Formosa sp. Hel1_33_131: one gene and its partners. Each later gene encodes a partner of the first gene's protein in a complex. Links are inferred from orthologs where the notes say so. Each region holds a gene or a part of one and is shown in the gene's direction. Other genes may lie near its edges.

Evidence for each region. The genes of interacting proteins can lie anywhere in the genome.
Region 2: the proteins of accD (region 1) and accB are in contact, whole or in part, in a solved structure (PDB 8UXZ), measured with the Escherichia coli proteins. The link is inferred for Formosa sp. Hel1_33_131 from one-to-one orthologs.
Region 3: the proteins of accD (region 1) and FORMB_RS02185 are in contact, whole or in part, in a solved structure (PDB 8UXZ), measured with the Escherichia coli proteins. The link is inferred for Formosa sp. Hel1_33_131 from one-to-one orthologs.

What each region holds. Positions count from the first base shown.
Region 1 is NZ_CP017260.1:692,063-699,685, forward strand. What follows is about bases 4,050-6,799. They hold accD (acetyl-CoA carboxylase, carboxyltransferase subunit beta), read left to right. Parts: upstream 4,050-4,870; coding sequence 4,871-5,728; downstream 5,729-6,799. Other genes in these bases: fbaA (class II fructose-bisphosphate aldolase), read left to right, coding at 4,050-4,823; FORMB_RS03085 (hypothetical protein), read left to right, coding at 5,820-6,347; rpsO (30S ribosomal protein S15), read left to right, coding at 6,544-6,799. In the rest of the region: porT (type IX secretion/gliding motility protein PorT/SprT), read left to right, coding at 1-307; FORMB_RS03065 (TrmH family RNA methyltransferase), read right to left, coding at 294-1,025; translocation and assembly module lipoprotein TamL, read left to right, coding at 1,129-3,642; more of fbaA, read left to right, coding at 3,756-4,049; more of rpsO, read left to right, coding at 6,800-6,813; FORMB_RS03095 (polyribonucleotide nucleotidyltransferase), read left to right, coding at 6,962-7,623.
Region 2 is NZ_CP017260.1:1,144,238-1,151,876, reverse strand. The notes cover bases 2,348-5,113. They hold accB (acetyl-CoA carboxylase biotin carboxyl carrier protein), read left to right. Parts: upstream 2,348-3,376; coding sequence 3,377-3,850; downstream 3,851-5,113. Other genes in these bases: accC (acetyl-CoA carboxylase biotin carboxylase subunit), read left to right, coding at 3,884-5,113; FORMB_RS05090 (beta-ketoacyl-ACP synthase III), read left to right, coding at 2,348-3,338. In the rest of the region: FORMB_RS05110 (riboflavin synthase), read right to left, coding at 1-228; 4-hydroxythreonine-4-phosphate dehydrogenase PdxA, read left to right, coding at 285-1,334; FORMB_RS05100 (YceD family protein), read left to right, coding at 1,403-1,942; rpmF (50S ribosomal protein L32), read left to right, coding at 1,951-2,154; more of FORMB_RS05090, read left to right, coding at 2,343-2,347; more of accC, read left to right, coding at 5,114-5,236; FORMB_RS05075 (NAD(P)/FAD-dependent oxidoreductase), read left to right, coding at 5,323-6,441; FORMB_RS05070 (NifU family protein), read right to left, coding at 6,431-7,330; FORMB_RS05065 (PKD domain-containing protein), read left to right, coding at 7,401-7,639. UniProt on the Escherichia coli protein: This protein is a component of the acetyl coenzyme A carboxylase complex; first, biotin carboxylase catalyzes the carboxylation of the carrier protein and then the transcarboxylase transfers the carboxyl group to form malonyl-CoA.
Region 3 is NZ_CP017260.1:507,314-515,057, reverse strand. What follows is about bases 2,348-5,218. They hold FORMB_RS02185 (acetyl-CoA carboxylase carboxyltransferase subunit alpha), read left to right. Parts: upstream 2,348-3,241; coding sequence 3,242-4,195; downstream 4,196-5,218. Other genes in these bases: dnaB (replicative DNA helicase), read left to right, coding at 4,442-5,218; FORMB_RS02190 (DMT family transporter), read left to right, coding at 2,348-3,170. Outside these bases: tRNA guanosine(34) transglycosylase Tgt, read left to right, coding at 88-1,218; FORMB_RS02195 (LptF/LptG family permease), read left to right, coding at 1,223-2,296; more of FORMB_RS02190, read left to right, coding at 2,283-2,347; more of dnaB, read left to right, coding at 5,219-5,977; FORMB_RS02175 (asparagine synthetase B), read left to right, coding at 6,086-7,270; FORMB_RS02170 (DUF4197 domain-containing protein), read left to right, coding at 7,326-7,744. UniProt on the Escherichia coli protein: Component of the acetyl coenzyme A carboxylase (ACC) complex. First, biotin carboxylase catalyzes the carboxylation of biotin on its carrier protein (BCCP) and then the CO(2) group is transferred by the carboxyltransferase to acetyl-CoA to form malonyl-CoA.

The sequences.
Region 1 (7,623 bases):
AAGAATCAACAATGTCAAACCATTTGTGGTTGCTGGAGTTTCAACGGCTTTGAACTTATCAAGTCAGCAAGACAATCCCGATGACAACAGTAAAAACGTTTTTAGAGTGACCAAAAATAATATGTATTATGAACTTGGTATTGGCATCGATCTCTACCTAACTTGGTTCAAATTTACGCCCTCCATACGAGGTGTCTTTTCTATGCAAGATGAATTAGTAAAAGATATCGACCCTAACAGCCGCTGGACGCGTAATATCGCACAAATGCAAACACGTGGCTTATTTATCAATTTTACCTTTCAGTAGATTTTCTTTTAAATTCACTCAAAATAATAGCCGCAGCATTCGCAACATTGAGACTTTCTGTCTGCTTTACTGTTCCAAATCTTGGAATGGAAAGACGCGTTTTCACCAAAGCTTCTACATCCTCAGAAATGCCATTGGCTTCATTTCCAAGAACAATCACTCCTGTGTTGGGTAAATGTTGTTCATAAATCGAATCTCCATCCATAAACGTTCCCATACAGTTTGAAGCGGCAGACAGGGTCTTTTTTAAATCCACATACGTAATATTAACCCGTGTGTGAGATCCCATACTTGCTTGTACAACTTTAGGATTATAGCAGTCAACAGTGGCTTCACTACAGACTAAATTTTCAATCCCAAACCAATCACAAAGGCGAATAATCGTTCCTAGATTTCCAGGATCATTAATATCATCAAGTGCTACGACAAGGCCTGACCAATCTACAGCAATTGGGGTTGGAATTTTGAAAGTCGCCAGTACTTTGTTGGGAGTACTGAATCCACTAATTTTTGCAAGTTCTTTGGAATCTACTTTGGTGAGCTTCTGATTGTATTGAGAAAAACGATCGTCTATAGAAAAAATAGCATCTAATTCGTAGTCGGAGTTTAAAAACTCTTCAACAACTTTGATCCCTTCCACAACAAACAACTGGTGTTGGGTTCGAAACTTTTTTTGCTTCAAACTCGTGATTAACTTTATTTGGCTTTTCGTTAACATCTAAAAAACGTACTTTTGATTATTATTAATTTAGACAGTAAAGCTAAATTTTATTTATTGATTGTTGAAGAAAACTCTGATAAAAATAATCGTTGTATTTGTAATGACTTGTTTTTTTACGGCATGTAATGTTGTAAAACGGGTTGAGGCTACCGATTATTTGTTGACTGAAAACAGTTTCTACATCAACGGTCAGAAGAAAAAATCAGAGGAACTCAACAATTTATCTTTTCAGAAAAAGAATGCTGCACTGCTTGGAATTCCCTTGCGATTGCATATTTATAATTTAGCACGCCCCCACAAAGATTCGCTCTTTGAGGCTTGGCTTCAAAAAAATCCCAAACGAAAACAACGTTTAATTTCTAAACTTTCAGAAAAACAACTCAATCAGTTAAAAACCTCATCGCTAGGGTTAAATCGATGGTTGAAAAATACGGGGGAAGCACCTATACTTTTAGATTCTTTAAAAATAAATAAAACGAAACTAAACTTAGAACGCTATTATTTTGCAAATGGGTGGTTTGACAGAACTGTTGATTTCAAAGTGGATACTGTCGGATTAAAAAGAGCTGCATTAAGGTTTGAGATCGAGACTGGAACCCCTTATGAAATTGGAGAAATTTCGGAACGGATTGACTCCCCAGTAATCGATACTTTATATGCGAATTTAAAATCAGGTTCTTATCTAAAAACAGGTGAGCAATTTAAAATATCAAATTTTGACAACGAACGAAGCCGTCTGACCACGGCATTTAGAAACTCAGGAGCTTACCATTTTGCAGAAGAATATATCCGCTACGAAAATGACACGATTGGAATAAAAAATAAGGTAAATGTTAAGATGAAAATTCAGGATCGGATTATTCGAAATGACGATTCCATTGTACGTGTGCCGTTTCAAACCTACCGAATTAAAGCTGTGAATATTTATACGGATGCTACTTTTGAAAACCGTTCAAAAACTGTTTCAGATTCTGTAAGTTACAACAACTATAATGTGTATGCTTATAAAAAATTAAAGTACAAACCTGAAGCGTTAACCGATGCCGTACTGATCACAAAAGGGAGTGTGTTTAAAGACTTGGACCGCGCACGCACCTATCGCTACCTGAACGAACTAAGAACGTTTAAATACCCTAACATTGAATATGTAGAAAACCCACAAGATACCACGCTGACTGCTAATATTTATTTAACCCCAAAGGAAAAGTACGGTTTAGGGTTTGATGTGAGTGTTTCACAAAGTAACATACAAAAAGTAGGACTATCCTTTACGACGGGCGTTGTCATTCGCAATATTTTTAAAGGAGCAGAAACCCTTCAAATTTCGGCATTGGGAGCTATTGGAGCATCAAAAGATGGTGCAAGTGCAGAGGATGGTTTTTTTGATATAAATGAGCTTGGAGCTGACATCAAAATAAATATTCCTCGTTTGTTTTTTCCGCTGAATACCGACAAAATTATTCCAAAATATATGTCTCCTAGTACACAAATTAGTACAGGATTTACAGGACAAACAAATATTGGTTTGGACAAACAAACTTTTAATAGTGTTTTTAGTTATAAGTGGTTTCCGTCGGAAAAAGTCACAAACACACTTGATTTAGTCAACTTACAATACGTGAGAAACCTGAATCCAACCAACTATTTTAGCGTGTATCAAAACTCCTTCAATCGGCTTCAATCCATTGCTCTTGAATCCTATACAACCCCAAACGAATTTTTGAGTACTAACAGCAATGGACAACAATCTTTAATTGAATCGCGCGCGGATGAATTTATCAATTTAGTGAATTCTGATCTTGCATATAAAACCTCCAACCCTAATGAATATCAAACGGTTCGGAACATTCAGGAACGAAAAAGCCGATTGGTTCAAGACAACTTTATTCTGGCAAGTAATTTTAATTATGTTCGAAACAGCCGAGAAAACCCTTTCGATACTGATTTCTCAATTTTTAGAGTAAAATTTGAACTCGCTGGAAATTTGCTTTATACCGCATCAAAATTATTGAATCTTGAAAACAATTCGGAAGGTGCATATAAAGTAAGTGGTGTTCCTTTTTCTCAGTATATTAAATCCGAAATAGACCATATTAAACTTTGGGATTTAGGCCGTAGTAATGTGTTGGCTTTACGCAGCTTTTTTGGAATCGCAATCCCCTTAGGAAATGCGACAAGCATCCCGTTTTCTAAAAGTTTTTTTGCAGGAGGTTCCAACGACAACAGAGCATGGACGGCTTATAATTTGGGCCCTGGAAGTTCTGACAATAACAATGAGTTTAACGAAGCAAATATGAAACTTGCTTTTAGCTTGGAGTACCGTTACAACTTATTTGGAAATCTGAATGGTGCCTTTTTTATGGATGCTGGAAACATTTGGAATGTCTTAGATGATGTCACAGACACCAAGGCTACTTTTGACAACCTTAAATCTTTAGAAGATATTGCGATAGGTGCAGGAATCGGATTGCGTTACGATTTTAGTTTTTTCATACTAAGGTTTGATACCGGCTTTAAAGCCTATGAACCTACTTTTGGAGATCAAAATCGTTGGTTAAATAACTTCAATTTTAGCAATGCCGTTTACAACATTGGGATCAATTATCCGTTTTAGAAATTCCAGATTAGCTATATCGTTTTCGTATAATAATCGGCTAATCACATCCAATAAACTTTCCGAAATTATTTAAAATCACTACTTTTACGGCTACAACAAAAACAATCAAAATGAGTCACAACATTAAACCAGGCGTTGCTACAGGACGCGAAGTTCAAGAGATTTTTAAACTTGCTAAAGAAAAAGGATTCGCCCTTCCAGCGGTGAATGTTATTGGCTCAAACACAATTAACGGTGTTCTTGAAACTGCAAAAGAATTAAATGCTCCCGTAATTATTCAGTTTTCTAATGGCGGTGGACAATTTAATGCCGGAAAAGGTCTTTCTAACGAAGGTCAAAAAGCAGCAATTGCAGGATCCATTGCAGGTGCTAAACACATCCATGAAATGGCGTTAGCTTATGGCGTTCCTGTCATTTTACACACGGATCACTGTTCGAAAAAATTATTACCTTGGATTGATGGTTTATTAGATGCGAGTGAAGTTCATTTTGCACAAACTGGCAAATCATTATACAGCTCTCACATGATTGATTTATCTGAAGAGCCGATTGAAGAAAATATCGAAATCTGTAAAACTTATTTAGAGCGCATGTCCAAAATGGGGATGACACTTGAAATTGAATTAGGAATTACAGGTGGTGAAGAGGATGGAGTTGACAACAGTGATGTTGATGTTTCAAAATTATATACTCAACCCGAAGAAGTTGCTTATGCTTATGAAGAGCTTAGTAAAGTGAGTGATCAGTTTACGATTGCGGCTGCTTTTGGAAATGTGCACGGTGTGTACAAGCCCGGTAATGTAAAATTAACTCCGAAAATTCTTAAGAATTCTCAAGAGCACATTACTGAAAAGTATGGTGTTTCAGAAAACCATATTGACTTCGTATTTCATGGTGGATCTGGATCAACTGTCGAAGAAATCAGAGAAGGAATTTCGTATGGTGTGATCAAAATGAATATCGATACAGATATGCAATACGCATTTATGACTGGAATTCGTGACGATTTCAAAGCAAACGAAGCTTATTTAGCAGCACAAATCGGAAATCCTGACGGTAGTGATGTTCCAAATAAAAAATATTATGACCCGAGACGTTGGTTACGTGAAGGTGAAAAAGCATTCATCGCTAGACTTAAAAAAGCATTTGAGGATTTAAATAATGTCGATACATTATAAAATTTGTGTAGTTTTGTACTTTAATTTTACCGTTTAGACACTAATATATGGCTTGGTTCAAAAGAAAAGACAAAGGAATTCAAACACCTACAGAGGCAAAACGTGACACACCCAAAGGGCTTTGGTACAAATCCCCTACTGGTAAAGTCATTGAGACGGACGAATTAGAAAGAAATTTCTACATCAGTCCAGAAGATGGTTACCACGTACGCATAGGAAGTAATGAATACTTTGAGATGCTTTTTGATGATAATACATTCAAAGAGTTGGATCCGAATATTACTTCCAAAGACCCTTTAAAGTTTGTAGATAACAAGGCTTATACAGATCGCCTGAAGGCTGCGCAAGCAAAAACAAACCTTAAAGATGCTGTACGAACGGCTGTTGGAAAATCCAAAGGGAAAGAGCTGGTCATCGCTTGTATGGACTTTAGTTTTATTGGAGGCTCAATGGGATCTGTTGTTGGAGAAAAAATTGCTCGTGCTGCGGATCATGCGCTTCACAACAATTTACCTTTCATGATTATTTCTAAATCTGGAGGTGCTCGAATGATGGAAGCTGCTTTATCGTTAATGCAACTGGCTAAAACTTCTGCGAAACTCGCACAACTCGCCGATGCGAATATTCCTTATATTTCTCTATGTACCGACCCCACTACTGGTGGAACGACGGCTTCATTTGCAATGTTAGGCGATATTAATATTAGCGAACCTGGAGCGCTCATTGGTTTTGCAGGCCCTCGTGTGGTTAGAGACACTACTGGTAAAGAATTGCCAGATGGATTTCAAACGGCCGAATTTGTAAAGGAACATGGATTTTTAGATTTCATCACTCCGCGTAGTGAACTAAAAAATAAAGTGAACCAGTACATTGATTTAATTTCAAATCAACCCCTTAGAGCTTAAGTAAACAAAGTATAAAAATCATAGATGCAATAATTATAATACCTTTGTTGCATCATTACTTTAAATATTATTAACCAAAATAACCAATACGATGAAAACTTTTACAAAAATTAGTATGTTACTGCTTGCAATGATTACAATTTTCTCTTGCAACAAATTAGATGAATTAACAGAGTTTGATATTACCCAAGATTTTTCCACAGCTGTTAATGTGAATGTTGTTGAAGATTCCGCTGGAGCTGCTCAAACTTGGTCGCAGTCCTCAACAATCAACCTAGCAACAAATGATGAAATTCAATCAAATTTAGATTTGATTCAAGATGTTAAGCTTAACTCTTTAACGTTTAAAGTTATTAATTTCACAGGCGTAGAAGGTGCGATTGCGACAGAAGCTTCTATAAGCTTTGGCGATACTGTAATTGCAGTTGCTGACATCACCCTTGAAGACAGTACGACTATTTACTCTATTGGAAGTTCTTCAGAACTAAATGCAATTGCAAACGATTTAAAAAACGCGACTCAAATTTCAGCAACGGTAAGCGGTACTGTGACAAGTACACCCGTACAATTTGATGTTTTCATATCTCTAGATGTGACGACCACTATTGATGTCTTGTAATTAGACGTTTTATCACAAGCATAAAAAACGAGCCTTTGGGTTCGTTTTTTTTGGATTAAAGTCACTAACTAAAGTCCATTGATGCACCGAAATAAAAAATAAAACGACAAGGCTTAAATAAGCGAAAATCACTATATTTGCAACTTAATTACGATAGACGTAGTTAACGCATAAAAATTATTTAAATAATATTGGAATGTATTTAACGAAAGAAGCTAAAGAGAAACTCTTTAAAAAACACGGAAAAGATGCCAAAGACACGGGATCTTCAGAAGGACAAATTGCACTATTCACAGAAAGAATCAATCACTTAACTGAGCATTTAAAACAAAATCGTAAAGATTACAACACAGAACGCTCATTAGTTAAACTAGTTGGAAAACGTCGCTCATTATTAGACTACTTAATGAAGTCAGATATCTTGAGATATCGTGCGATCGTCAAAGAATTAGGATTAAGAAAATAAGATTACAAACCACGCTTTATGCGTGGTTTTTTAAGTTTTAACACTTTTATAGTTCATAAATAATAGAAGAAGCTAATTAGAGTTTTTCATTGGTCACACCACACAACGACAACAACACAACACCAATGTTTAATTAGAACAAAAAATTATGATACCAAAAGTATTTAAAGAGGTCATTGACCTCGGCGATGGAAGAGAAATCTCTATCGAAACGGGCAAGCTCGCAAAGCAAGCCCACGGATCCGTAGTCGTACAAATGGGGAAAGCCATGTTGTTATGTACTGTGGTCTCAAACTACAAACAATCGGATGTCAACTTTTTACCTTTAACGGTAGATTATCGCGAAAAATTTGCAGCAGCAGGTCGTTATCCAGGTGGATTCTTCAAAAGAGAAGCACGCCCTAGTGATGGAGAAGTTTTAACGATGCGTTTAGTGGATCGTGTATTACGTCCATTATTCCCTAAAGATTACCACGCAGAAACACAAGTAATGATTCAGTTGATGTCTCATGACGAAGATGTGATGCCCGATGCTCTTGCAGGTTTAGCGGCATCTGCAGCCATTCAATTAAGTGATTTCCCATTCGAATGTCCAATTTCTGAAGTACGTGTTGCTCGTGTAAATGGTGAATTCGTAATCAACCCAAGCCGTGCACAATTGGTAGATTCTGATCTTGAAATGATGATCGGTGCCTCTGCAGATTCTGTGATGATGGTAGAAGGTGAAATGGATGAAGTTTCTGAAGAAGAAATGGCAGACGCTATTAAGTTTGCACATGAAGCTATTAAGATTCAAGTTGCTGCGCAAGT
Region 2 (7,639 bases), 450 kb from region 1 along the record:
AATTTCTAAAACGTTGAGGTTGGTTTTGTCTAAAGTTTCTTTGATTGCCGTCACAGTATAACTGTTTTCAGTCAGGGCTATGACGGTCAGACACACCCCGTTATGGGACACACTTTGATCGATTTTTAATTCTGGCGCTAACACACTTTGAATTGTTAAGTGTAAGTTGTCATTCTCCTTCACTAAATTTTTTACAATCCCTAAATCTTCAATAATTCCCGTAAACATACTTTTAATTCGTTAAATTTGTAAATTCAAAATTACAAACATACACGTCACTTTTAATGGAAAAAGAAGAAAAAATAAAAATTGGAATTTCTATAGGAGATTTAAATGGTATAGGAGGTGAGTTGGTCATCAAGACTTTTGAAGACAATCGTATGCTTGAATTTTGTACGCCTATCATTTATGCTTCTGTAAAAACAGTGGCATTTCTCAAAAGACACTTTCAGAGTCCCCTAGATTTTAATAAAATTCAAAAGGCAAGTCAAGCCGTGGACTCTAAAGTTAATGTGGTTTCCGTTTGGCATGAAGATGTTAAAATAAATTTTGGAGAAGAAGACCCGAAAATTGGTGAATATGCTATAAAATCGCTCCAAGCGGCGGTTGAAGATCTTAAAAATGATCAAATTGATGTATTGGTCACGGCACCAATCAACAAGCATAACATTCAATCAGACGCCTTTAAATTCCCGGGGCATACAGATTATTTAGCCCAAGAACTCGAAGGCGATAGCTTGATGTTTATGGTTTCGGACGATCTTAAAGTAGGCTTATTAACCGACCACGTTCCCGTAAGTGAAGTCTCAAATCAAATCACAGCGGAGCTGATAGAAAAGAAAATCTCAATTATATACAAATCCTTAGTACAGGATTTTAGCATCCGAATGCCACGCATCGCTGTGTTAGGGATCAATCCCCATACAGGCGATAATGGAGTGATTGGGAGCGAAGACGACACGGTTTTACGCCCTGCCCTAGAGACCATCAAAAAGACAGGAAAGCTTGTGTATGGACCCTATTCGGCGGATAGTTTTTTTGGTTCTAAAAATTACAAAAACTTTGATGCGATCGTAGCCACCTATCATGACCAAGGGTTGATTCCTTTTAAAACGCTAGCGTTTGGAAATGGGGTCAATTTCACGGCGGGACTCAATAAAGTTCGCACCTCACCAGATCATGGAACGGCCTATGAAATCGCTGGCAAAGGCGAGGCAGATATCACCTCTTTTAAAGAAGCTATTTTTTCGGGAATGTCTATTTTTAGAAATCGAAAAATGAATCAAAGCCTCACTTCAAACCCATTATTGAGGCAGCCAAAAAAACGTAAATAAAAAATGAGACGCTATGCTGTTAGCCTTAATAAAATTTTATATATTTGCAGGCTCAAATATGCGAGACCATGAAGCCACTAAAAGCATTTGACATACAGTTTGTAGGGCTAAAGCTTGGTAAGCACGTTTACGAGTACGAAATTGATTATAAGTTCTTTGAGCATTTTGAATATGATGAGTTTAACGATGTAAGCGTTAAAATTGTTCTAAACCTTGAAAAAAAATCAACCTTTTTAGAGTTGAAATTTTTAGCAGAAGGAACGATTAACGTAGATTGTGACTTAACAAACGAGCCTTTTGATCAGGCGGTTAACACCAGTTTTGATTTAGTTGTTCAGTTTGGAAATGAGTATAATAACGAACATGAGGCGATTTTAATTATCCCGCATGCCGAATACGAAATTAATGTCGCACACAACATCTATGAATTAATTATTCTGTCCTTTCCTCAAAAACGGATTCATCCGGGAGTAGAAGATGGAACTATAGACTCAGATATACTTGAAAGACTTGAAACATTAAGCCCACAAAGCTTAGAAAATAAACCTCAACAAGAAGATATAGACCCTCGTTGGGACACATTAAAAAAATTACTAACGGATAAATAATATAGAAAATGGCACATCCTAAAAGAAAAATCTCCAGAACACGAAGAGATAAAAGACGTACCCATTACAAGGCAACTACGCCTCAAATAGCAACTTGCCCAACAACTGGCGAAGCGCACTTATACCACAGAGCGCACTGGCATGAAGGTAAATTATACTACAGAGGACAAGTCTTAGTAGATACTACAGCAGCGGAAGAAAACGCAGCCTAGGTAATTTTACATACAGTATTTAAAAACGCTCTTTTAGAGCGTTTTTTTTGTTTCACAAGATTTTCTCTAAAAACGCAATAAAAATGATTTTTTGGGCTTTTTTAACCAAAAAAGGTTATTTTTGAAACGTTTTTTGGTTGTTTTCGACACAATTCCGTTGAAAATCACCAAGTTAAAAAATAGACTTTATGACCAATATCTCAGCAGCTATAACCGCCGTAGGTGGCTATGTGCCAGACTTTATATTAACCAACAAGATTCTTGAAACGATGGTTGATACGAATGATGAGTGGATCACATCAAGAACAGGAATTAAAGAACGTAGAATTCTTAAAGGAGCCAATAAAGGCACCTCGTTTTTAGCAATACAAGCCGCTAAAGACCTTATCCAAAAAAATAATTTAGACCCAACCACGATAGACCTTGTCGTTGTGGCAACGGCTACCCCCGACATGAAAGCAGCTTCAACGTCTGCTTACACTGCATCTGAAATTGGGGCGACCAATGCTTTTTCATTTGACTTAGACGCTGCCTGTTCCAGTTTTTTATTCGGGATGTCTGTCGCGTCAAGCTATATACAATCTGGTAAGCATAAAAAAGTACTGCTAATTGGCGCAGATAAAAATTCTTCAATGATCAGTTATGAAGATCGAGCAACGTGCATCATTTTTGGAGATGGGGCAGGAGCCGTTCTTTTTGAGCCTAACGAAGAAGGATTTGGAGTTCAAGATGAATACCTTAGAAGTGACGGATCTGGACGTGAATTTTTACGTGCCACGCATGGCGGATCAGCCAATGCCATCACAGAAGAATCTCTGAAAGACCACTCACAGTATGTGTTTCAGGATGGAAAAACAGTCTTTAAAAACGCGGTATTTAACATGGCAGATGCCACCGAAAAAATATTAGAACGCAATAATTTAGACAATGATAAGATTGACTGGTTGGTAGCGCATCAAGCGAACAAACGAATTATAGATGCTACCGCAAACAGAATCAATTTGAACCCCCAAAAAGTGATGATGAATATTGAAAAATATGGCAACACAACTTCTGGGACCCTTCCATTGTTATTAAGTGATTACGAATCAAAATTAAAAAAAGGAGATAATCTAATATTCGCTGCATTTGGTGGCGGATTTAATTGGGGGTCTATATACCTTAAATGGGCGTATAATTCCTAAATGTATAAACTAACTAACCAAACAATAAAACTGTAATTATGGATTTAAAAGAAATTCAAAATTTAATCAAATTTGTAGCTAAATCAGGTACAAGCGAAGTGAAATTAGAAACGGATGATTTCAAAATCACCATCAAAACGGGTTCTGGGGACTCAATGACTACTGTTGTTCAACAAACTGCGGTTCCAATGCAGCAAGCAGCACCAGCACCACATGAGGCAGCCCCTGTTCAGGTTCAAATAGCAGCACCCGTCGTATCGGAAGATTCAAAATACATTACGGTAAAATCTCCAATTATTGGAACTTTCTACCGAAGACCTTCTCCAGATAAACCATTATTTGCAGAAGTTGGTCAAACAATTTCAGAAGGCGATGTGCTTTGTGTCATTGAAGCCATGAAACTATTTAACGAAATAGAGTCAGAAATTTCTGGTAAGATTGTAAAAATCCTTGTGGATGACGCAACTCCAGTTGAATTTGACCAGCCGTTATTTTTAGTTGACCCATCATAATAATAAGTTTACATTTTTAAAGCGTAAAAAGGTATGTTTAAAAAAATACTAGTAGCCAATCGTGGCGAAATAGCTCTTAGAGTTATAAGAACGTGTAAAGAAATGGGCATCCAAACCGTTGCTGTATATTCGACTGCAGATTCTGAAAGTCTGCATGTAAAATTTGCAGATGAAGCGGTTTGTATCGGACCTGCAGCCAGTAGCGAATCCTATTTAAAAATTTCTAATATCATTGCCGCTGCAGAAATTACCAATGCCGATGCTATTCATCCTGGTTATGGATTTCTATCTGAAAACGCTCGGTTTTCTAAAATCTGTGAAGAACACGGTATCAAATTTATTGGTGCTTCTCCAGATATGATTGACCGCATGGGTGATAAAGCCAATGCCAAAGCAACCATGAAAGCTGCCGGTGTTCCTTGCGTTCCTGGAAGTGAAGGAGTGATTGAAACTTTTGAAGACTGTATCAAAGTAGCTAAAGAAACGGGGTATCCTGTCATGCTAAAAGCTTCTGCTGGAGGTGGTGGAAAAGGAATGCGCGCCGTTTGGAAAAAAGAAAACCTTAAAGAGGCTTGGGATGCTGCCAGACAAGAATCGAAAGCAGCGTTTGGAAACGACGATATGTACATGGAAAAACTCATTGAAGAGCCAAGACATATCGAAATTCAGATTGTAGGGGATTCTAATGGAAAAGCCTGTCATTTGTCTGAGCGAGATTGCTCGATTCAACGCCGTCATCAAAAATTAACAGAAGAAGTGCCGTCGCCTTTTATGACGACTGCTCTAAGGAAAAAGATGGGTGATGCCGCTGTGTTGGCTTCTGAATATATCAAGTATGAAGGTGCTGGAACAGTTGAGTTTTTAGTGGATAAACATCGTAATTTCTTTTTTATGGAAATGAATACGCGTATCCAAGTAGAACACCCAATTACAGAACAAGTGATTGATTTTGATTTGATACGGGAGCAAATATCCGTAGCAGCAGGAGTGTTGATCTCTGGAAAAAACTACACACCAAACTTACATTCCATTGAATGTAGAATTAACGCAGAAGATCCGTTTAATGATTTTAGACCGTCTCCGGGTAAAATAACAACCTTACATTCTCCTGGTGGGCATGGGGTTCGTTTAGATACTCATGTATATGCAGGCTATAGTATTCCGCCGAATTATGATTCTATGATAGCGAAACTTATCACGACCGCTCAAACACGAGAAGAAGCGATTAGTAAAATGAAACGTGCGTTGGATGAATTTGTAATTGAAGGCATCAAAACAACCATTCCATTTCACCGTCAGTTGATGGACCATCCTGATTATATATCAGGTAATTATACCACTAAATTCATGGAAGACTTCACAATGAAAGTTGTTGAAGACGCTTAAATTATAAACTCCGAATCTGATTCGGAGTTTTTTTTTATTCTAAACCCAGTGTAAAATACTCCAATTAAAAATTGTAATTTTAGCTCATGAATTTATCCTATTGGGAACTAAAAACGTGGCTAAACAATGTCGACTACACAATTGTTGGAAGCGGAATTGTGGGCTTAAGTACGGCACTCCATCTTAAAAAAAAGGCCTCTAATGCCAAAATAGTCATTCTTGAAAAAGGACTGTTTCCTCAAGGGGCAAGTACTAAAAATGCTGGATTTGCCTGTTTTGGGAGTTTAAGTGAAATTTTACAGGATTTAGAATCACATACCACAGAAGAAGTTGTAGAACTTCTCAACCAACGTCATAGGGGACTTCAGCTTTTGAGGCATACTCTTGGAGATGACGCACTATCGTATCAGCAGTTGGGAGGGTATGAATTGTTTTTAGAAAAAGACCGCAGTCTTTATGATCGCTGTTTAAAAAACATGCAGGAAGTCAATAGTCTTCTAAAACCAATTTTTAAAGCTGATGTATTTTCAAATGTGTCTAACAGTTTTGATTTTGCAGGCATTCAAAACAACTACATACGAAATCAGTTTGAAGGTCAAATAGATACCGGAAAAATGATGCAGGCGTTAATTAAAAAAGTTCAAGAGCAAGGTGTCATTATTTTAAACAATAGCACTGTGGAAACCTATAGTGAACAGTCTAATAGAGTCGATATCAAAACAAATCATTTTGAGTTTTCTTCTTCAAAATTGATTTTAACAACGAACGGGTTTGCAAAACAACTAATCAATGAAGATGTGCAGCCAGCGCGTGCTCAAGTTCTAATTACCAAGCCGTTAAAAAACTTACATATTAAAGGGACGTTTCATTTAGATTGTGGGTATTATTATTTCAGAAATATAGACAATCGTATTTTATTAGGGGGCGGTCGAAATTTAGATTTTAATACAGAGAATACCACAGAGTTTTCTCAAACGGATCGGATTCAAAATGCTTTAGAAGCACTGCTTAAAAACACAATTCTACCCGACAGGGAATTTGAAATAGAATACCGCTGGTCGGGGATTATGGGCGTTGGATCTCAAAAAAAACCAATTGTAAAGCAGCTCTCAAACCACGTCTATTGTGGGGTTCGAATGGGAGGCATGGGCATCGCTATTGGCAGCGCGATTGGAAAAGAAGTCTCGGAACTTCTTATCCATTAATAGCTTCTACGATTTCCACTCTGCCAGCTAACATCTCTTTTAACATCGCTTCAATACCGCTTTTGAGCGTATAGGTAGAGGATGGACAACCGCTACAAGCGCCTTGTAAAATGACCTTTACCGTTTTTGTTGCGGCATCGTAAGACTCAAATAAAATGTTCCCACCATCACTGGCAACGGCTGGCTTTATGTGTTCTTCTAAAATATTTATAATCTCTTTTGAGGTATCGTCTAAAGATTCATAAGCACCGTCCAATTGAGTTGTCGTTTTTTCTAGAACCTGTGCAGCAGCAGCGGACACCATTTCTTTGCCATCTTCAATATAGCACTTCATAAATTCTCTTAACTCCAGCGTAATGGCTTCCCATTCCACGATGTCATACTTTGTAACCGACACATAATTTTTATCAATAAAAACAGCTTTCACGAAAGGAAACTGAAAGAGTGCCGTGGCAAAAGGAGATAACTTAGCTTCCTCAATAGATGTGAATTCAAATGTCTGTGAGACTAAACTTTTATTTGCTACAAATTTTTGAACCCCAGGGTTTGGAGTGCTTTCGGCATACACAGTTACCGGGTTTTTCTTTTTATCTTCATTTAAAATAACGGGACCACCTTCATTTAGGTAATTTTCGATCTGTTCTCCAACTTCCGTTTGAACATCGCTCCACTCAATAATATCATAACGTTCTATAGCAACAAAATTTCCTGAGATGTACACCTTTTTTACAAAAGGAAGGTAAAAAAGCTCTTGTGCTAAGGGTGAATTTTTAGCCTCATCGATATTTGAAAATTCAAAACTTTCGTATTTTGTAAGGAATGAATCCGTTTCAAATTTTATAATTTTTGCATTGCTAGTTTCTTGAATTGAAACGGTTATTTTTTTCATCTTTTTAATTTTCGCAAAGATAGTAAAGAAATTTATGTATATTTGGAGGACACCCAAATAAATATTAAGAATGAAAACCCTACTTTCAGCATTCTTTGGTCTTGTCAGCTGTATTGCTTTTGCGCAAGACATCAACATGCAAAATGGTACATTCACTCGATGTAGCGGCGTTTTATTTGACTCAGGCGGAAATTCTGTTTACTCAGATAATGAAAACTATACCCTTACAATTTGTCCTCAAAACGCAGGACAATCCACTAAATTAGAGTTTACGACTTTTGATACTCAAGCCAATACGGATATCTTAGT
Region 3 (7,744 bases), 190 kb from region 1 along the record:
TAGCCATCAGAAGTTTTTGTGCTTAGGGTATTAAAGTTATTTTTATATCCTAAAAAAAATTCACCATTAACCTTGTAATTTAAGAGTTTGAAATTCGATTTACTAAAAAAAGACACGGATACGAAGGCGCGTGCAGCCACCATAACAACAGATCACGGCGTGATTGAAACTCCCATTTTTATGCCAGTAGGCACCGTGGGAACTGTCAAAGGTGTGCACCAACGCGAACTTAAAAATGACATCAATCCAGATGTTATTTTAGCAAATACCTATCATTTATTCCTTCGCCCTCAAATAGATATTTTAGAAAAAGCAGGGGGACTTCATAAATTCATGAATTGGGACCGCAATATTCTGACGGATTCCGGAGGGTATCAAGTGTATTCCCTTTCTGCCAATCGAAAAATTAAAGAAGAAGGCGTCCGATTTAAAAGTCATATTGATGGCAGTATGCACACCTTTACACCAGAAAATGTGATGGAAATTCAGCGCAGTATTGGCGCCGATATCATCATGGCTTTTGATGAATGTACGCCCTATCCTTGCGATTATAACTATGCAAAACGATCGATGTACATGACGCACCGTTGGTTGGACCGTTGTATAAATCACCTCGATAAAACACCCTTAAAATACGGTTTTGATCAAGCGTTTTTCCCGATTGTTCAGGGAAGTACCTATAAAGATTTAAGACAGCAATCAGCTGAATACATCGCCAATGCCGGCGCGGTAGGGAATGCCATTGGCGGACTGTCAGTAGGAGAGCCAGCAGATGAAATGTATGCCATGACCGATGTAGTTTGCGAAATTCTTCCCGAAGATAAACCCCGCTATTTAATGGGTGTAGGAACGCCAATCAATATTTTAGAAAACATTGCTTTGGGTGTTGATATGTTTGATTGTGTGATGCCAACGCGTAACGCTAGAAATGGAATGTTATTTACAGCCCATGGCTCTATAAATATTAAAAATCTAAAATGGAAAGATGATTTTTCTCCCATTGATGAGATGGGAATTACCTTTGTAGACACCGAATATTCAAAAGCATATTTAAAACATTTGTTCAGTGTTAACGAATTATTAGGAAAACAAATCGCTACAATTCATAACTTAGGCTTTTATTTATGGTTGACTCGCGAAGCTCGAAAGCATATTTTAGCAGGTGATTTTGGAACTTGGAAAGCCATGATGGTCAAACAAATGGATAATCGTTTATAGGCGTATGAAAATTCTAGATTGGTACATATTAAAGCGGTATTTGTTTACATTTTTCATGATGTTATTACTGTTTATTCCTATCGGAATTACGATCAATCTTGCTGAAAAAATTGATCGTATTTTAGAGTATGAAGTCCCTTTTCCAGAAGTCGTCTCTTATTATTTTGATTTCACAATATATTTTGCCACCCTCTTATTTCCGTTGTTTTTATTTTTATCGGTCATCTGGTTTACGTCCAAACTCGCCAACAACACAGAAATTGTTGCGTTTTTGAGTTCAGGTGTATCTTTCTCACGGTTTTTACGACCCTATTTAATTGGAGCTACTTTTGTTGCAGGCCTCGCATTGATGCTAGGAATGTACTGGGCACCTATTGCCAGTAAAGGATTTAATGAATTTACATACAAGTATCTAAACAGTAATAAAGTTGTTGAAACCCAACACATCTACCGACAAATAAATGATAATGATTACATTTATGTTAGTAATTTTGACACCAAGGCAAAGCGGGGAAATAATTTCACCCTTGAACATTTTGAAGGTAATAAGTTAGCCTACAAAATTCATGCCTCTCAAATTCGTTATATCGAAAAAGACAGTACCTATCAATTGACAAATTATAATTTAAGAACCATAGGTGAAAACGAAGATCAACTTGAATACATTCGTAAAAAAGACACCATTTTCAGTTTTGACTTGCAAGATTTAACCCCCCCAATGTACGTTGCTGAAACACTGACCTATGGAGAGTTAATGACATTTATTGCTCGTGAAGAAGTACGTGGGTCTTCTAATATCAACCGTTATAAAGTAGTGCAATATAAAAAATGGAGTTTACCAGTATCCGTTTTTATACTCACCATTATTGCTGTTGCAGTATCTTCTGTCAAACGCCGTGGAGGGATGGGTGTTAATTTAGCATTCGGAATAGTCATTGCTATGATTTATGTATTTTTCGATAAAGTCTTTGGAGTGATGGCGGAGCAATCTGATTTTTCTCCATTATTGGCCGTTTGGTTTCCAAACATTGTCTTTGGAAGTTTAGCAATTTACCTCTTGTACAATGCAAAGCGATAAACTCAAAAACTATCTCCACCTTCATTTTTTGGTGCTCATTGCGGGATTTACAGCTATTTTAGGAGAACTCATTTCGATAGAGGCAATTTCTTTGGTTTGGTACCGAATGACCATCGCAGGCGTCCTCATGTTTCTGTTTATCAAGTTTAAAAAGATGTCGCTTAAAGTACCGCTAAAGGCAGTCATTAGATTTTCAATTGCGGGGGTGATCATCGCCTTGCATTGGATCACGTTTTTTGCCGCCATCAAAGCCTCTAATATTTCTATCACCCTTGCCATGTTTTCTACAGGTGCCTTTTTTGCCTCTCTGATAGAACCCTTGTTTTACAAACGTAAAATTATCGGCTATGAAATTATATTTGGATTCATTGTCATTGCAGGGGTTGTCTTAATCACACAAACGGAGTTACAATATCTTTTAGGAATAGCCCTTGGCATTTCCTCGGCCTTATTTTCTACGCTTTTTGCTGTTCTCAATGGGCAATTTGTAAAAAAATATAAAGCCAGTGTCATCTCATTTTATGAATTTGTAAGTGGCGTTTTGTTTATGTCTATTTTTATTGCCTTTACAGGAGATGGATTTGACGCCTCTTATTTTCAGCTTAGCAGTTCCGATTGGATATGTCTCTTTATTCTAGCATCCATCTGTACAGCTTATGCATTTATAGCCTCCATTCATGTGATGAAACACATCACCCCTTATACTCTGGTGCTTACTTATAACCTAGAACCCATTTATGGAATTGTACTTGCAGTGATATTATTTCCACAAACAGAAACCATGCGACCGCTATTTTACATCGGTGCAGCCCTTATAATTTCCACTGTACTTCTTAATGCCATGTTTAAAAACATCAATAAATCCAAAATCTAAGCTTTGAAATCTATTTAAACCTATTAAAGTTTTATATTTGTACACTAACTAAAAACTAATCTTGAATTTCTATGGAATATCTAGAATTTGAGTTGCCTATAAAGGAACTAGAAGATCAATTACAAAAATGTCAAATTATTGGAGAGGAGAGTGATGTAGATGTCACTGAAACATGTATTCAGATTCAAAAGAAACTGGACCTTGCCAAAAAGGATATTTATAAAAACTTAACACCTTGGCAGCGCGTACAGTTGTCGAGACATCCCGACAGACCTTATACCTTAGATTATATCAACGCAATTTGTGGAGATTCATTTTTGGAGCTTCATGGCGATCGTAATTTTAAGGACGATAAAGCAATGATTGGCGGATTGGGAAAAATTGGCGATCAAAGTTTTATGTTCATTGGTCAACAAAAAGGATATAACACCAAAACCCGTCAATACCGAAACTTCGGAATGGCAAATCCAGAAGGGTATCGAAAAGCTTTGCGCTTGATGAAATCTGCTGAAAAATTTGGAATTCCTGTCGTATCGTTAATTGACACCCCTGGTGCATACCCTGGATTGGAAGCGGAGGAACGCGGACAAGGGGAAGCCATCGCTCGAAATATTCTTGAGATGACCCGTTTGAAAGTCCCAATCATCACCATCATTATTGGTGAAGGTGCTTCTGGAGGCGCCCTCGGAATTGGGGTAGGAGATAAAGTCTTGATGTTAGAAAATACGTGGTACTCAGTGATCTCACCAGAATCCTGCTCTTCTATTTTATGGAGAAGTTGGGAATATAAAGAGCAAGCAGCTGAAGCCTTAAAACTAACCGCTAAAGATATGAAGCGAATGAAATTGGTGGACGAAATTGTAAAAGAACCACTGGGAGGTGCTCATAAAGATCGGGAGCAAACATTTGTTACAGTTTCCAATACGATTGTGAAGTCGTATAATGAATTTAAAAACTTATCACCAAAAGAATTGGTAGATCAACGTATGGATAAGTACTCTCAAATGGGGGTTTATAAAGATTAAGTTATAGACTTCATCTTATAAAAAATTAAGTCAAGTGTTTCACTTGACTTTTTTGATGCTTATTAACAATATTTTGAACTTATAAACAGTTCAATTGTTGAGTATCCCTTACCTTTACAATACGATTTATACTCATATTTTAAGTACTTTCGTAAGCGTTAAACAAGCCCCCTTTAAAATAGTATTACCAAAGTAATGATTCATAGCGATCTTATAGGACCGTTAAAAAACATTGAATAAAATTAGATGAAGCAACCAGAACCAGTAAAAGTTTACAAAAAAGACAAAAGCACGCTCATTAGCTTGGAAAAAGGAAAAATCCCACCACAAGCGACTGATTTGGAAGAAGTTGTTCTTGGGGCCATGATGATTGATAAAAAAGGAGTCGATGAAGTCATCGATATTCTTAGTATGGATGCTTTTTATAAAGATGCCCATCAATATATTTTTGAAGCGATTCTTCAATTATTTGAAAACAGTGAACCTGTAGATTTATTAACAGTTTCAACTCAATTACGTAAAAACTCAAAACTTGATTTAGTAGGAGGGGATTTCTACCTTATATCATTGACTCAAAAAGTATCTTCATCGGCACATATTGAGTTTCATGCACGTATCATTTTACAAAAATTTATTCAGCGAAGTTTAATTAAAATTTCAAATGAAATCATAGAAGATGCCTTTGATGAAACCAAAGATGTTTTTGATTTATTAGACAAGGCCGAATCACGATTGTATGAAGTCACCCAAGGAAATATTAAAAAATCGACGGAAACAGCCCAAGATTTAGTATTTCAAGCTAAGAAAAAAATTGAAGAAATATCCAACAAAGAAGGACTTTCTGGAGTCCCTTCAGGATTTGATAAATTAGACAAACTCACGTCGGGTTGGCAAGAAAGTGATTTGATTATCATCGCAGCCCGTCCAGGTATGGGAAAAACAGCCTTGACACTGTCCATGGCGCGTAACATTGCCGTCACTCAAAACATTCCTGTAGCGTTCTTTTCATTAGAGATGTCGTCTGTGCAATTAATCACACGTTTGATTTCTTCTGAAACAGGATTAAACTCTGAGAAACTAAGAACAGGTCGCCTCGAAAAACACGAATGGGAGCAGTTGAATGTTAAAGTAAAAGCACTCGAAAAAGCACCTTTATATATAGATGACACCCCTTCCTTATCTATTTTTGATTTAAGAGCAAAGGCACGCCGTTTGGCTTCACAAAATGGAATCCGACTTATTGTAGTGGATTATTTACAATTGATGACTGCTGGTGGGTCTCAAAAAAGTGGAAATCGTGAACAAGAAATCTCTATGATTTCTCGAAACTTGAAAGCCCTCGCAAAAGAATTAAGCATCCCTGTAATTGCATTATCGCAATTGTCTAGAGCCGTGGAAACTCGTGGAGGGAGCAAGCGTCCGTTGCTATCGGATTTGAGAGAATCAGGAGCCATTGAGCAAGATGCAGATATTGTATCCTTTATTTACCGTCCCGAATATTATAAAATTGATGAGTGGGATGATGAGCAACACACCCCTTCAGAAGGTCAAGCGGAATTTATCATTGCAAAACACCGTAATGGCGGGCTCGAAAATATCCGTCTGAAATTCATTGGACATTTAGGGAAGTTTGATAATCTCGATGATTTTGACTCCCCATTTGATACCGAATTTCATTCCAAAATGAATGCGGCTGCGAATGATGACACCTTTAAACAGGAGAATTTTAGGGTCGATCCAAGTGATGCATTTGGAGATTCTGATGATGATACGCCTTATTAAACCATTTTAGATCATTTTTTTGAGTATATTTAGGGGATGAAACACGAATTACTGAGTCTTTTTTTAGCACTATCCTTTCAAATTCATGCCTCGTACATTCTCATTCCGATGGATGCCGAGAGTCAAAAAAATCATTTGAAAGCATACGGAATTACGTATTGGACCTTACATAAACAAGAAAATGTCAAATGGCTTCTCAATTACAGAGGCGGTTCTTTTTTGTTACCCTACATAGACGCCATCGAAAAAGAATGCCTGATCCGAGGGGTTTCTTACGAACTAATTAGTGATGCCGAAGCCGAAGCCATTCTTCTTGAAATAAGCAGTCCGAGTAAAAATATGGATGCAGTCATTCTTGAAAAAGCACCTAAAATTGCGGTCTATTCTCCCAGTGGGAAACAACCTTGGGACGATGCTGTGACCATGGTTTTGACTTATGCAGAAATTCCCTACGAAATTATTTACGACACCGAAGTCTTGAGTGATGCTTTATTGCTTTATGACTGGTTACACCTCCATCACGAAGATTTTACAGGACAATATGGTAAATTCTATAGAGCCTACAGAAATGCAGCTTGGTATATTGAGCAACAACAAACCGCCGAAAAACTCGCCACGAGTTTAGGATACGATAAAGTTTCTGAAGAAAAACTAGCAGTCGCCCAGAAAATTAGAGAGTATGTTTTGGGAGGTGGTTTTATGTTTGCCATGTGCAGTGCCACCGATAGTTTCGACATTGCTTTGGCTACTCAATCTCTTGATATTTGTGAGCCGATGTTTGATGGCGATGGCACTACCTCCAATTACCAATCACAATTAGATTACTCTAAAACCTTTGCTTTTAAAGATTTCATTTTGGAACGCGATCCAAAAGTATATGAATTTTCAAGTATTGATATGACCCAAAGACGCAAGATTCCTAAGGAGTTAGATTATTTCACCCTCATGGAATATTCTGCAAAATGGGACCCCATTCCAACCATGCTCAATCAAAACCATACAGCGCTTGTGAAAGGATTTATGGGACAAACCACGTCCTATTCGAGAGATCAAGTCAAGTCCAATGTACTCGTCATGGGGGAGAATAAATCTAACGGAGAGGCGCGCTATATCCATGGGATTAAAGGACAAGGATTTTTTACGTTTTATGGAGGTCACGATCCCGAAGATTATACCCATAGAGTAGGGGATCCCAAAACTGAATTGGACTTACATCCAACCTCGCCAGGCTATCGACTCATTTTAAACAATGTATTATTCCCCGCAGCCCGAAAGAAAAAACAAAAAACTTAATTTTTAATAGGGATATAATACTTTATTCATCCTTTTTTCTTAAAACAAAAACCACATGCTTCGTAAACTCTTAATTATTTTATTAGTATTTCAATTCACTGCCTGTGCTGGGCTGCAACAAGTGGTTGACTACATCCCACTTCCTACTACTGTTGGTTTGCCGAATACAGATATAGCTTCTGGACTTCGGGAGGCACTTAATGTGGGTATCGAGAAGCAAGTTGGAAAGCTCACCCAACAAGATGGATTTTTTAAAAATGAACTTGTTAAAATCACCTTGCCAGAGGAGTTGAAGAAAGTAGATAAAGCACTAAGAAGGATTGGACTGAGTAGTTTAGCGGATGAAGGATTAAAAGTTTTGAACCGTGCTGCAGAAGACGCTGTGAAAGAAGCCACTCCCGTATTTATCTCGGCAGTAAAAGAGATCAAATTTGACGATGCCAAAACCATTTTATTGGGCAATAATACGGCTGC